Linked DNA regions of Acidaminococcus fermentans DSM 20731. The protein of the gene in region 1 binds, or shares a complex with, the protein of each later gene. Links are inferred from orthologs where the notes say so. Each region holds a gene or a part of one and is shown in the gene's direction. Other genes may lie near its edges.

Region 1 (4,633 bases):
ACGAGAATCCGTAATGCCAATTCGGTTCATCACGATAAAGTTGAAATCCCCTGCTCCAAAATCAAAACTGCCATTGCAGAGATTTTGAAGAGCGAAGGATTCATTAAAGATTTCGAAGTCGTAGCCGGTGAACACCAGAATGTGATCCGTGTACAGCTGAAATACGGTCCCAACAAGGAAAAAGTTATTTCTGGCATTAAGCGTATCTCCAAACCCGGTTTGAGAGTCTACACCCAGAAAGACCAGCTGCCTCGCGTACTGGGCGGCCTGGGCATCGCCGTAATCTCCACTTCCAAGGGCATGATGACCGACAAGGCTGCCCGGAAAGCTGGATTGGGCGGCGAAGTAGTGGCTTACGTTTGGTAAGATATTCCCTAGACCGGAGGTGCTTATAAGTGTCAAGAATTGGAAAAGCTCCGATTACCGTCCCTGATAAAGTTACGGTAACGGTGGAAGATAACCTGGTCTCCGTTAAGGGACCGAAAGGCGAACTGAGCCGTCAAATCAGCAAAGAACTGACCGTGGCCCTGAATGATGGGGTGATCACCGTGACCCGTCCTTCCGACGACAAGGTGCACCGCAGCCTCCACGGCCTGTCCCGTACCCTGATCAACAACATGATCATCGGTGTTACGGAAGGGTATTCCAAACACCTGGAAATCCAGGGCGTTGGGTACCGTGTAGCCAAGAAGGGCAAAGCCCTGAGCTTCACCCTGGGCTTCTCCCATCCCTGCGTGATGGATCCTCCCGAAGGCATTTCCTTCGACTGCCCGAACTCCACGGAAATCATCGTTTCCGGTATCGACAAGGAAAAAGTTGGTGCTGTTGCTGCTGAAATCCGCAGCCTGCGGGCTCCCGAACCCTACAAAGGCAAAGGGATCCGCTATGTAGGCGAACATATCATCCGCAAGGTTGGTAAAGCCGGCGCCAAAGGCAAGAAATAATTTCTAATAGGAAGGAGTGAATCTCTTGCTGAACAAGAAAGATAAAAACGCAGCACGTCAGAAACGTCACCTGCGTATGCGCAGAAATATTGTGGGAACGGCTGAAAAACCCCGTTTCAATGTATATCGCAGCCTGAGCAACATCTACGCTCAGATTATCAACGATGAAACTGGTGAAACTCTGGTATCCGCCAGCACCGTGGAAAAGGCCAACAAAGCCAACTACGGCGGCAACATCGAAGCTGCCAAAGCTGTGGGCACCGAAATCGCCAAAAAGGCTCTGGAAAAGGGCATCAAGACGGTTGTATTCGACCGTGGCGGCTACCTGTATCACGGCCGTGTGGCAGCTCTGGCTGAAGCAGCCCGTGAAGCTGGTCTGGAATTTTAACAGAGGGAGGACATAAGAGTGGCTAATTACGAAAAACAAGATGATGGCTTCAAAGAAAGAGTAGTCTTCATCAACCGCGTAGCTAAGGTCGTAAAAGGCGGACGTCGTTTCTCCTTCTCTGCTTTGGTTGTTGTTGGTGATGAAAACGGCAAGGTTGGCATGGGCCTGGGCAAAGCTGCCGAAGTTCCCGAAGCCATCCGCAAAGGTGTGGATGATGCCAAAAAGAACCTGATCACCGTTCCCCTGAAGGGCACCACCATTCCTCACGAAGTAATCGGTGTGTTCGGTGCAGGCCGTGTTCTGCTGAAACCGGCTATGGAAGGTACCGGGGTTATCGCCGGCGGTCCTGTCCGTGCGGTCCTGGAACTGGCTGGCGTTCGGGACATCCTGACCAAATCCCAGGGGACTTCCAACCCCAACAATGTGGTCCGGGCTACCCTGGAAGGGCTGAAATCCCTGAAGAATGCCAAAGACGTTGCTGCTCTGCGCGGCAAAACTGTTGAAGAACTGTTGGGCTAAGGAGGTAGCATGATGGCACAGGTAAAAATCACGCTGACCCGTAGCTTGATCGGGTATCCCAAAGACCAACGCGCTACTGTCAAGGCTCTGGGTCTGACCAAGATCCGTACCAGCGTTGTGAAAGAAGACTGCCCTGCTCTGCGCGGTATGATCCACAAAGTGGAACATATGGTCAAAGTAGAAGAAGTCAAGGCGTAATAAGGAGGTCTGCAAATGTATTTGCATGAATTGGCTCCCGCTGCCGGCTCCAAAAAAGCTCGCGTCCGTGTAGGCCGCGGTCTTGGTTCCGGCCTGGGCAAAACATCCGGCAAAGGCCAAAAAGGTCAGAAATCCCGTAGCGGCGGGGTGAAACGTCCTGGATTTGAAGGTGGCCAAAAGCCGTTGTACCTGCGTCTGCCGAAACGCGGTTTCTACAATAAATTCGGCAAACATTACACTGAAATCAACGTGGAAGTATTCAACTGCTTTGACGACGGTGCTGTAATCGATCCTGTGGCCCTGATCGAAGCCGGTCTGGTGAAAAACATCCGTGACGGCATTCGTGTCCTGGGCAATGGCGAACTGACCAAAAAGGTCACGGTAAAAGCCATGGGCTTCAGCAAAACTGCTCAATCCAAGATCGAAGCTGCCGGCGGTAAGGTAGAGGTGATCTAATTGGCATCAGCCCTTGATAACCTGTTAAAGGCTACGGAACTCCGAAAGAAAGTATTCTTTACCCTTGCGATGTTCATAGTATTCAGGGCTGGTACGCAAATTCCCGTTCCGGGGGTTAACGCAGCCATGATCGAACGGCTTTTCACCAGTGGGAATCTGTTCGGTCTTCTGGATCTGTTCTCCGGCGGTGCTCTCAGCAAATTCTCCATATTTGCCATGAGCATTACTCCTTACATCAATGCGTCAATCATTACGCAGCTGCTGACAGTGGTGATCCCGACTTTGGAAGAATGGTCCAAAGAGGGAGCGGAAGGAGCAAAAAAAATCAATAAAATCAACCGCTACGCAGCGGTGGGCCTGGGCGCCATTCAGGCAATCGGGATGGCATATGGCTTGCGGGCAGCAGTCAACAATCCTGACTTCTTCTCCTTTGCCATGATTGTCATCACCCTTACCGCAGGCTCTCTGCTGCTGATGTGGATTGGGGAACAGATTACGGCCAAAGGGATCGGGAACGGGATTTCTCTGATCATCTTTGCTGGGATTATTTCCCGACTGCCCAACGGGCTGGCTGTGATCGGCCGGTACCTGCAGGCAGGAACTATCAACGTCTTCAACGTATTGATCTTCGCTGTGCTGGCTGTACTGATGGTGATGTTCGTGGTGGCCATTACGGTGGCCTACCGGAAAGTCCCCGTCCAGTACGCAAAGCGGATCGTAGGTCGGAAGATGTACGGCGGGCACACCACCTATATTCCCTTAAAGGTGAATCAGGCTGGTGTGATGCCCATCATCTTCGCTTCTTCCGTATTGATGTTTCCTGTGACCATTGCGCAGTTCATCAAGATCCCCTGGATCCAGAAAGTGGCCGGCTATTTAGCATGGGGCACACCGTTGCAGACCTCGCTGTACATCCTGCTCATCCTGTTCTTCACTTACTTCTATACGGCAGTAAGCCTGAACATTCCGGATATGTCCGACAACATCAAGAAATATGGGGGCTTCATCCCCGGGCTGCGGCCTGGCAAACCCACCACGGACTATCTGGACAAGGTGATGAACCGGATCACCCTGGCGGGTGCTGTTTTTCTGGCGTTCATTGCTATTATGCCCAACATGATCGTCTGGCTCACAGGAATTTCCGGAGTATACTTCGGCGGAACGGCTTTGTTGATCGTGGTTGGCGTAGCGCTTGACACGATGAAACAGGTAGAGTCCATGACCCTCATGCGGCACTACCAGGGTTTCATGAAATAAGGAGAGAGAACATGCATATTCTTTTAATGGGACCTCCTGGCGCAGGCAAGGGGACCCAAGCGGAAAAATTAGTTGCCGATTTCCCCATTCCCCATATTTCCACGGGAGATATGTTCCGTGCGGCTGTGAAAAATGGGACGGAACTGGGGAAAGAAGCCAAGAAATATATGGACGCCGGCGGTTTGGTTCCTGACAGTGTCACGATCGGCATTGTGAGAGAACGGCTGAGCCAGCCGGATTGTGCCAAAGGATTCATCCTGGACGGTTTTCCCCGTACCAAAGAACAGGCAGAAGCTCTGGACGAAATCCTGAAGAATCTCGGGATCACCCTGACCGCTGCCGTCAACATCAGCGTGCCTGATGAAGACCTGGTGGCCCGGGTCACCGGCCGGCGGATCTGCAAGAACTGCGGTGCGACCTATCATGTGGTATACAATCCTCCCAAACAGGAAAATGTATGCGACAAATGCGGTGGGGAACTTTACCAGCGGGATGATGACAAAGAAACCACTGTAAAAAAACGTTTGGAAGCGTACCATAGCCAAACTGCTCCTCTCATTGCGTATTACAAGGCGGAAGGCGTGTACAGGGAAATTGACGGCACTCAGCCCATCGACAAGGTGTATGCTGATGTGGTCGCTGCGGTAAAAGGGTAAGGAGGCATTAGCGTGTCAAAACAAGATGCGATCGAAGTAGAAGGTACTGTCTTGGAATCTTTACCCAATGCGATGTTCCGGGTAAAACTGGAAAACGATCATGAAATCCTGGCACATATTTCCGGAAAAATACGTATGAACTTTATTAAGATCCTCCCAGGGGACAAGGTTACCGTAGAGCTGACGCCCTATGACCTGAACCGGGGCCGGATTAC
Region 2 (4,677 bases), 1.0 Mb from region 1 along the record:
CAGGACGGCGTGATGCTGTGTTCCCGTTTTTGGATCGGCTACGGCGTGGTGGACGGGGAGATTCGCTGCACTCTGCCCGAGGGTGCGAAAGTTCCAGTGGAAGTATCCAAGGGCTTATTTGCCCATAATATCAAAGAGTTTACCAATCTGGCTGCAATCCTGCCGGAAGTTTACGCCGAAAACAAGGATAATTTCTGAACATGAACATTCAGCAGCTAAGATATTTCCTCGTTTTGGCCGACACATTGAGTTTTACCAAAACAGCGGAAAAATACTATATTTCACAAACGGCGGTTTCCAATCAAATCAAAGCCTTAGAGGAAAAACTGGGCGTGCAGCTTTTTCAGCGGGATAATCGAAAGGTTCTTCTCACCCCAGCAGGAAAAGTCTTTGTCAAGGAAGCCAAAAGCATCATCACGAGAATCGAGGAAGCCGTCCAACACACCAAGGATGCCGCCGAGGGATTCGCCGGAGAAATCCATGTGGGCTACCAATGGGGCTTTGAACGTACTGTCTTTCCGAGAGTTTTGCAGGATTTTCAGTACGAATACCCAAATATTGAAATCCTTATCGAACGGGATGAAGTGGCAGCCTTATATGATGGGGTGATAGAAGGAAAGTATGATATTATTTTCAATCTGCCCTTGCCCGGCAAAAAGAAGTCCGGACTGAAAGAAATGGTGCTTGCTCGCTATCCGCTGTATGTAGCAGTACCGCCCCAGCATCCTTTTGCAGAATTCCATTCCCTGAAAAGGGAGCAGCTGGCAGATGAGATATTCATTTCCTATCGGCAAAACGCTCTCAGCGAATATGACCCCACACAGGCCATTCTGGCTGATTTTGCGGATGTCGGCCTCGTTCCGAATATAAACTTCCAGCATCAGGCCATAGAAAGTATTTTGCTGTTTGTGGCGTTGGGCAAAGGAATCACTATCGTTCCCGAGTATTTCCTGCCATGCGCTCCGGCAGGAATCAATCTGCTGTTTATTCCGTTGGAGGACAGCGCGCTCCCCGCCGAAGTAGCTGCTATCTGGCAGGAAAAAAATACCAACCCGGCGCTTGATAAGTTCGTGGAGTGCATACAAAAGGATTAGCTTTATGTCGCTTTTGAGTGTTGGTATTCTCGCGGTGTTATCCCGTAATACTCCTTGAATGCCTTGTAAAAGTTGCTGTGGTTGCTGTAGCCAAGCATAGCGGATATTTCCTCATAATCCATAATCTGCTCGGAAATGGATTTAGGACGGATATCGGATTTATCTATGGCAAAGCGGCGGGTAACTTCTATCATAATCGGCAGCCGCTCCGCGCAAGGCATGGCCACTATATGGCTGCCCGATATAGCACTCCCCCTCGCCAATAGTAATCAGGCGGTTATCCTTTGCCGAGAGGGCGGCATAACTGTTTTGATAGGCATAATTGATAAAGAAAAAATCCTGTCGATGGAAAGGCTCATATAGCTGCTCCCAGTCTGTAATGTGTGCCTTTTGCGATGATGCAGGCATTTCCCATGCTGAAGCAAAATACATTGCCGCACCTTACGCTGGCGGTGCAAAAGTGAAATGCGGAGCTGTTTGGGGTGCGTTGCTTATTTTTGGAAAAGAAATACGGAAAAGAAAATGCAGGGAAATTACAGGAGCAAATGTGTGGGCGAATCATTGACCTTTTCTCATTAGCCATATGTCTGGTTAATAACGTCAGGCAAGAAATAGCTGATTTAATAACTTAGGGGGTGCATCGTTATTTTGTATCAAAATTAGCGGTAAAGGGGAACTCCTCATCACCATCATGAGCAGCCTGGCACAGGAAGAAAGCCGGAGCATCTCGGAAAACGTCACCTGGGGCCATCGGAAGCGGTTCGCTGATGGCAAGGTGAGTGTTCCCTTATCGCAAGGCCCGGAGCCGTCAGATGGACAACTTCATCCAGGAGGTTCGGGAGCAGGAACTCATCAAGGAGTTCGACGCCCGGCTGTGGGGCAGCCGGGTGGATTTCATCACAGTGTACAGCAAAGACGATATCCGGGTGACCTTCAAGGACGGGACGGAAATCAGAGCATAAGCAGGAAAAAAGGATTACGGAAGAGAATCCAAGAGGAAACGCAGGATTCTCTGCCGTATTTTTGATGAAGAAAATAGGAATATGATATAATAGTAGAAAATTATGGAACTCAGGGACGGCAGGTGAAGCGACAATGGAACGGATTGAAGGAACAGTTACACCGTGAATTATACTATGGTTTGGAAACTCTGGACAAAACGCCTCTGTATGGACTATAATATAAGAATCTGATATGTGGAGGGAATACCTGTGGCTTTGGATATATTGATGGTTCTTGATGTGATTGTGAGCATCCTGATGATCGGTTCCATCCTGCTCCAGTCCGGCAAAAGCGCCGGGTTCAGCGGTCTGGGCGGGGGAGAATCCCTGTTCGGCGGCAAACCTACGGACATGGATGAAGCACTGGCACGGATCACCGTGGTGCTGGGGCTGGTTTTTGCGGTCATCAACGTGGCAATTGCCCGCCTGCAGTAAGCAATTAAAGAACGTTCATACATTTCACAGTGGCATTGCCTGGCAGGGTAATGCCATTTTTGCTATGGGGAAGGAGGGGAGACCATGCTCCAGGGAGCGGAACCGTATTTCTGGCCCGGGACCCGGGGAAAAGGGGTGCTGCTGGTCCATGGGTTCACCGGCAGTCCGTCGGAACTGCGGGAACTGGGAGAAATCCTGCACCGGAAAGGGTATACGGTGGAAGGCCTTCTCCTGAAGGGCCACGGGACGGATCCCCGGGACCTGCTGGAGGCAAAAGCGGAACAGTGGGAGGAACAGGTGCGCCAGGGTGTGGCCCATCTGAAGGAAACCTGTGCCCAGGTGACGGTGATCGGTCTTTCCATGGGAGGGCTCCTGGCTTTGTACGCCGGGGCGGCAACGTCCGCAGACAAACTGGTGGTGATTTCCACCCCCATCTATCTGTACGACTGGCGGGTGTACTTCCTGTGGCTGGCGGACCGGCTGCCCTACTGGGCCATTCCCAAGCGTCCCCGGACCATCGACGCTCCGGCCCGGTACAATGTGGCCTACCGGTGCATGCCCATCAAAGGGGTCCATCAGCTGGTGCGGCTGCTTCAGGCGGTGAAACGGTCCTGGCTGCCCCGGGTGCGGCAGCCCCTGCTGATCATCCAGTCCAGGACGGACCACACGGTGCGGCCGGAAAGCGCATCCTATATCGAAGAACATGCGGCGTCGGCCCGGAAACAGGTGCTGTGGGTGCCCCAGGCCCGGCATGTGATGACATTATACAAAGGCCGGCAGGCCATTTATGCTGCCATTGAGGCCTTTTTGGAGGAATAGAGATATGGAAAACAACAGAGATACCATGTGTTTCGGCTGCGGGAAGGACAACCCCATGGGGCTGCATCTCCATTTCCGCACGGACGAAAACGGCTGCTACACCAGTTTCGTGCCCCAGCCGGTGCACCAGAGCTATGACGGCCGGATGCACGGGGGGCTGATCTCCACCCTGCTGGACGAAACCATGGGCAATTATCCCTACATGTATGAACACAAGGTGGCCTACACGGCCCGGCTGGAAGTCCGCTTCCGGCAGCCGGTGCGCATCGGGGAACGGATCGATGTGATCACCAAAGTGAAACGGAGAAAGGGAATGCTGCTGGAAATGACCGGCCAGGTGATCCGGGAAGACGGTACCGTGGCGGCTGAAGCGGACGGCAAGCTGATGTACGAGGAGAGAGCATGACAAATACAGAAATGGAAACCAAGATCCTGGGGTATATGAAGGAACACCCCACGGCTCCCTTGTCCGCCGATGAACTGCTCCAGGCCCTGACCCTGGAAGGGGCGGACCTGAAACTGTTCTGGACAGTGATGAAGGAGCTGGAAGACCGGGGCCAGGTGATCAAGACCCGGTTCAACATCTATGGGCTGCCGGCGGCCATGGGTCTGGTGGTGGGCCGCTGCCAGGTGACCAGCAAGGGCTTTGCCTTTGTGATCCCGGAAGAAAAGACGGAAGACGGGGATCTGTTCATCCCGGCCAGCAGCCTCAGCGGCGCCATGGACGGGGATACGGTGATCGCCCGGGTGATGCAGAGCGGCTATGATGACCGGCAGGAAGGAAAGATCATCCGGATCCTGAACCGGGCCCATCACAAACTGGTGGGGACCTTCAGCAAATCCGGGGAATTCGGCTTCGTGATCCCGGACAACAAACGGGTGGGACGGGACATCTATGTGCGCCGGAAAGACTTCAACGGGGCCCGGGACAAGGAAAAGGTGGTGGTGGAGATCACCACCTGGCCGGACGAACGGCGGAACGCGGAAGGGAAGATCGTGGAGATCCTGGGGAAACCCGGGGACATCGGTCTGGAAATCCTTTCCATCATCAAGGACAACGACCTGCCCACCAAATTCCCGGCTCCTGTCCAGGTGGCCGCGGAAAAAGTGGAACAGAAGATCAAAAAGAAGGAAATCCAGAACCGGCTGGACCGGCGGGACTGGAACATCATCACCATCGACGGAGTGGATTCCAAGGACCTGGATGATGCGGTGTATGTGGAAAAACAGGGGGACAACTATTTCCTGGGGGTCTACATTGCCGATGTAAGCTACTATGTGCAGCCCCATTCCGTCCTGGATCAGGAAGCCTATGAACGGGGCACCAG
Region 3 (4,756 bases), 1.4 Mb from region 1 along the record:
ACCATGGTGGTAGTAACCCACGAAATGGGCTTTGCCCGGGAAGTGGGGGACCGGATCCTGTTCCTGGACGGCGGGAAGATCCTGGAACAGGGAGATCCTACGGAATTCTTCGCCCATCCCAAAAACGAACGGGCCCAGAATTTCCTGTCCAAGATTCTGTAAGGAAAAGAGGCTGCTGCGTATGGACGGCAGTCTTTTTTCAAAATTAGTTACAAATTTTTAAGATTCTTTGCAGGGATTTCTGCTGAGTTGTAGAATATGTATAATAACAACGATGGGAAATGTCCCATTGGTGAGGAGGTAGTTACTATGGCAGTAAAAGTTCGTGGTAAAAACATCGAGGTAACCCAGGCATTAAAAGACTATGTGGAAAAACGTGTCCAGACCATCACCAAACAGTTCAAGACGGTAGGTGAGATCACCGCGGTCATGCGGGTGGAAAAAGGCAACCATACGGTTGAAATTACGGTCCCGGCCAGCGGCATCGTGCTGAGAGCCCAGGAAACTTCTGATAATATGTATGCATCCATCGATCAGTGCGTGGAAAAGATCGAACGGCAGATCCACAAATACAAGACCCGCCTGATGAAACGGAAATACAGCAATTTCAAGGATGCGGCACCGGCTCCGCTGCCGGAAGACAGTGAAGAAGTTCCGGAAGAAACCGGAGAATTCACCGTAGCCCGTACCAAGAATTACGCCATGCGGCCCATGGGTGTCCAGGAAGCCATCATGCAGATGAACATGCTGAACCATGACTTCTTCGTATTCTTCAATGCGGAAACGGAAAAGATTGCCATTGTATACCGGAGAAAGAGCGGGGACTATGGCCTGATCAATCCGGAACTGGCCTGAGGATTTTCCCCAAGACGGTCTTAACCGGAAATTCAAGAAATTTTTACAAAGAGCCGGGGCATTTGCCCCGACTCTTTTTGACTTTCATATACGCATTTGCTACAATTAAAAAATGGATTCATAGTGCTAGTTTTGCGCCTGGAGCGCTTAGAGAACTGAGGAGTGATATACTTGCTGGAAAACCTGATGAAACTGGTCTTTGGGGACCCCAATAAGAAAGAACTGAAGGTCTGCCAGGGCTATGTGGATAAGATCAACGCACTGGAACCGGAAATATCCGGGCTCAGTGATGCCCGTCTGTGCGCCAAGACCCAGGAATTCCGGCTGCGGCTTACCAAGGGGGAAACCCTGGATGATCTGCTGCCGGAAGCCTTTGCGGTGGTGCGGGAAGCTTCCCGCCGGGTGCTGGGGCTGCGCCATTTCGATGTACAGCTGATCGGGGGATGCATCCTCCACCGGGGCAACATTGCGGAAATGCGTACCGGTGAAGGGAAGACCCTGGTGGCCACCCTGCCGGCCTACCTGAACGCCCTGGAAGGGAAAGGGGTCCATGTGGTCACCGTCAACGACTACCTGGCCCGCCGGGACAGCGAGGACATGGGTCGGGTCTACCGGTTCCTGGGCATGAGCGTGGGACTGATCGTCCATGACATGGATTTTCCGGCCCGGAAGGCAGCTTATGCGGCAGACATCACCTACGGGACCAACAATGAATTCGGGTTCGACTACCTCCGGGACAACATGGTAGTGTCTCTGGACCAGATGGTCCAGCGGCCCCTCCACTACGCCATCGTGGACGAAGTGGACTCCATCCTGATCGATGAAGCCCGTACCCCTCTGATCATTTCCGGGCCCGGGGAAAAATCCACGGACCTGTACAACATCATGGCTGATGTGGTGAAGAACTTCAAGGAAAAAGAAGACTACACCGTGGATGAAAAACTCAAGACCGTGGCTCCCACGGAAGCGGGCATCGCCAAGGCGGAAAAACTCCTGGGCGTGAAGAACATGTACGATCCGGAAAACGGCACGGACCTGTCCCATCAGCTGATGGAAGCCCTGAAGGCCAAGGCCCTGATGATCCGGGACCGGGACTATGTGGTGAAGGACGGGGAAGTCATCATCGTGGACGAATTCACCGGCCGTCTCATGTATGGCCGCCGGTATTCCGAAGGGCTGCACCAGGCCATCGAAGCCAAGGAACATGTGAAGGTGGAACGGGAAAGCCAGACCCTGGCCACCATTACCTTCCAGAACTACTTCCGGATGTACGACAAACTCTCCGGCATGACCGGTACCGCCAAGACGGAAGAACAGGAATTCCAGAAAATCTACGGGCTCAGCGTTTACGTGGTGCCCACCAACAAACCCAATATCCGGATCGACTACCCGGATGTGATCTACAAGACCAAGAAGGCCAAGTACCGGGCCGTGGTGAAGGCCATCGAGGAACTCCATTCCGTGGGACGGCCGGTGCTGGTGGGGACCACCTCCATCGCCCAGAGCGAAGAGCTGTCCGCCATGCTGAAGAAAAAGGGCATCCAGCACAATGTGCTGAACGCCAAGTATCATGAAAAAGAAGCCGAGATCGTGGCCGATGCCGGTCAGATGGGGGCGGTGACCATTGCCACCAACATGGCCGGCCGTGGTACGGACATTACCCTGGGAGAAGGGGTGGCCGAACTGGGCGGTCTCCACATCATCGGTACGGAACGGCACGAATCCCGCCGGATCGACAACCAGCTCCGGGGCCGCTGCGCCCGGCAGGGGGATCCGGGTTCCACCCGTTTCTACCTGTCCCTGGAAGATGATCTGATGCGGCTGTTCGGGTCTGACAACATTTCCGGCATCATGGACAAGCTGGGAATGGACGAAGATGAACCCATCGAACACCGGCTGGTGACCCGGTCCATCGAAAATGCCCAGAAGAAAGTGGAAAGCCGGAACTTCGATATCCGGAAACACGTGCTGGAATATGACGATGTGATGAACGAACAACGGGAAGTGATCTACGACCAGCGCCGGAAGATCCTGGAAAAGGCAGACCTGAAGGAAACGGTCCTGGGCATGGCGGACCACATTGTGGACCGGACCATGGACATGTACGCTCCCAAGGAAGCCTACAGCGAAGACTGGGATATCCCGTCCCTGATCAAGTATGCGGAAGAATTCTATGCGCCCCAGGGCAGCCTGAAGGCGGATGAACTGGCCAATATGAGCCGGGAAGAACTGGAGGAACATCTCCACAGCCTGGCCCACAGCTATTATGATGAACGGGAAGCCGCCATCACCGCTCCCATTATGCGGGAACTGGAAAACCTGGTGATGCTGAAAGTGGTGGATACCCACTGGATGGAACACCTGGACGCCATGGATGCGCTGCGGGAAGGGATCGGTCTCCGGGCCTACGGCCAGCGGGATCCTCTGGTGGAATACAAGTTCGAAGCCTACGATATGTTCGAAGGCATGAAGGAAGCCATTGTGGACGATGTGGTCCGGTACATGTACCGGGTGAACGTGGTGACCCAGCCCACGGTGGAAGACCACCTGTCCAACGCTTCCGTGAACAACCCCAATGTGGACGGCACTGCGGAAGGAGCCCAGGCTCCGGCGGAAGTCCACGGACCGGAAGGGGCTCCCCGGAAATAAGTGAGCTCCGGGGCAGCAGGTCCCGAAGCGGAAACGGCAGGAGCTGCAAAACGGATGAACCAAACGGAGCTGGGGAAACCCGGCTTCGTTTTTCCCATTTTACATTTCGAAAAGAAAGGGCTGGAAAATCTTGTTACTGGAAGAATTGAAACCGGCAATCACCCAACTGAAGGATAAACTGGAAGAACTGAAAGGCGGCCTGAAAATCGCCCAGAAGGAAGAACGGATCGAAGACCTGGAGCACCAGATGGCGGCTCCCGGATTCTGGGATGATCCGGACAAGGCCCAGACCGTGGCCCAGGAAGCCAACAACCTGAAAACGGAAGTGGAAACCTACCATGGTCTGGCTGCCAAGCTGGACGATGTGGAGACCCTGTGGGAAATGGCCATGGAGGAAAAGGATGACAGCCTCCAGGGCGAAATCGAGGAAGAAGTGGAAAACGCCCGGAAAACCCTGGCGGATCTGGAACTGGGCATGCTCCTCAGCGACCAGTACGATGCCAACAATGCCATCCTGACCCTCCATGCCGGCGCCGGCGGTACGGAAGCCCAGGACTGGACCAACATGCTGCTGCGGATGTACACCCGGTACGCCGAACAGAAGGGTTTCACTGTGGAGCTGCTGGATGTGCTCCCCGGGGAAGAAGCCGGGATCAAGAGTGCCACCCTGACCGTCCAGGGCCACAATGCCTATGGCTACCTGAAAAGCGAGAAGGGGGTCCACCGGCTGGTACGGATCTCTCCCTTTGACGCCAACGCCCGGCGGCACACCTCCTTTGCCGCTGTGGATGTGATGCCGGAACTGGATGAAACGGTGGAAGTGAACCTGAACATGGATGATGTGCGGGTGGATTATTACCGGGCCAGCGGTGCCGGCGGACAGCACGTCAACAAAACGTCCTCCGCCGTCCGGATGACCCATATCCCTACCGGGATCGTGGTCCAGTGCCAGAACGAACGGAGCCAGCTCCAGAACAAGGAACGCTGCCTGGCCCTGCTCCGTGCCAAACTGTATGAATACGAAAAGGCCATCCAGGATAAAAAAATCAGTGAACTGGCCGGGGATTACCAGGCCATCGAATGGGGCAGTCAGATCCGCTCCTACGTGTTCCAGCCCTACACCATGGTGAAGGACCATCGGACCGGGGCCGAAACCGGGAACATCCAGGCTGTGATGGACGGGGATCTGGACCCCTTTGTGGAAGCCTACCTGCGCAGCCTGAAGCACTGATTGCAAACGGAGTGACACCAT

The links.
Region 2: secY (region 1) and secG share a complex: the UniProt entries of both Escherichia coli proteins name them as parts of the sec protein translocase complex. The link is inferred for Acidaminococcus fermentans DSM 20731 from one-to-one orthologs.
Region 3: the proteins of secY (region 1) and secA are in contact, whole or in part, in a crystal structure (PDB 3DIN), measured with the Thermotoga maritima proteins. The link is inferred for Acidaminococcus fermentans DSM 20731 from one-to-one orthologs. Residues at the interface, in WP_004081795.1 of Thermotoga maritima: Glu108, Gly109, Glu110, Glu111, Ala236, Glu237, Arg238, Arg239, Ile240, Thr241, Ile242, Gln243, Tyr244, Ala245, Arg246, Arg247, Val248, Thr249, Gly250, Arg251, Arg252, Val253, Tyr254, Gly256, Ala257, Ser258, Thr259, Tyr260, Leu261, Pro262; in WP_004082002.1 of Thermotoga maritima: Glu261, Ala262, Arg263, Lys300, Ala301, Arg302, Thr303, Ile304, Ile305, Leu323, Tyr324, Asp325, Pro326, Val329, Ser330, Tyr333, Ile336, Lys340, Phe345, Val349, Glu363, Phe364, Tyr374, Ser375, Gly376, Gly377, Glu393, Ile395, Thr482, Ser483.

The regions. Positions count from the first base shown.
Region 1 is NC_013740.1:2,123,431-2,128,063, reverse strand. The notes cover bases 1,697-4,633. They hold secY (preprotein translocase subunit SecY), read left to right. Parts: upstream 1,697-2,505; coding sequence 2,506-3,762; downstream 3,763-4,633. Other genes in these bases: infA (translation initiation factor IF-1), read left to right, coding at 4,431-4,633; ACFER_RS09775 (adenylate kinase), read left to right, coding at 3,774-4,418; rplO (50S ribosomal protein L15), read left to right, coding at 2,065-2,505; rpmD (50S ribosomal protein L30), read left to right, coding at 1,864-2,049; rpsE (30S ribosomal protein S5), read left to right, coding at 1,697-1,851. Also shown: rpsH (30S ribosomal protein S8), read left to right, coding at 1-366; rplF (50S ribosomal protein L6), read left to right, coding at 396-944; rplR (50S ribosomal protein L18), read left to right, coding at 970-1,332; more of rpsE, read left to right, coding at 1,351-1,696. UniProt on the Escherichia coli protein: The central subunit of the protein translocation channel SecYEG. Consists of two halves formed by TMs 1-5 and 6-10.
Region 2 is NC_013740.1:1,097,488-1,102,164, forward strand. The notes cover bases 937-3,917. They hold secG (preprotein translocase subunit SecG), read left to right. Parts: upstream 937-2,305; coding sequence 2,306-2,530; downstream 2,531-3,917. Other genes in these bases: ACFER_RS05035 (LysR family transcriptional regulator), read left to right, coding at 937-1,094; ACFER_RS11235 (helix-turn-helix domain-containing protein), read right to left, coding at 1,097-1,288; ACFER_RS11980 (C-GCAxxG-C-C family (seleno)protein), read left to right, coding at 1,417-1,659; ACFER_RS11065 (hypothetical protein), read left to right, coding at 1,907-2,056; ACFER_RS05050 (alpha/beta hydrolase), read left to right, coding at 2,615-3,349. In the rest of the region: ACFER_RS05030 (DAPG hydrolase family protein), read left to right, coding at 1-198; more of ACFER_RS05035, read left to right, coding at 201-936; more of rnr, read left to right, coding at 3,918-4,677. UniProt on the Escherichia coli protein: Subunit of the protein translocation channel SecYEG. Overexpression of some hybrid proteins has been thought to jam the protein secretion apparatus resulting in cell death; while this may be true it also results in FtsH-mediated degradation of SecY.
Region 3 is NC_013740.1:757,636-762,391, forward strand. Bases 713-3,772 are described here. They hold secA (preprotein translocase subunit SecA), read left to right. Parts: upstream 713-1,041; coding sequence 1,042-3,504; downstream 3,505-3,772. Other genes in these bases: hpf (ribosome hibernation-promoting factor, HPF/YfiA family), read left to right, coding at 713-855; prfB (peptide chain release factor 2), read left to right, coding at 3,635-3,772. Also shown: ACFER_RS03410 (amino acid ABC transporter ATP-binding protein), read left to right, coding at 1-162; more of hpf, read left to right, coding at 310-712; more of prfB, read left to right, coding at 3,773-4,735; ACFER_RS03430 (DUF5693 family protein), read left to right, coding at 4,755-4,756. UniProt on the Escherichia coli protein: Required for protein export, interacts with the SecYEG preprotein conducting channel.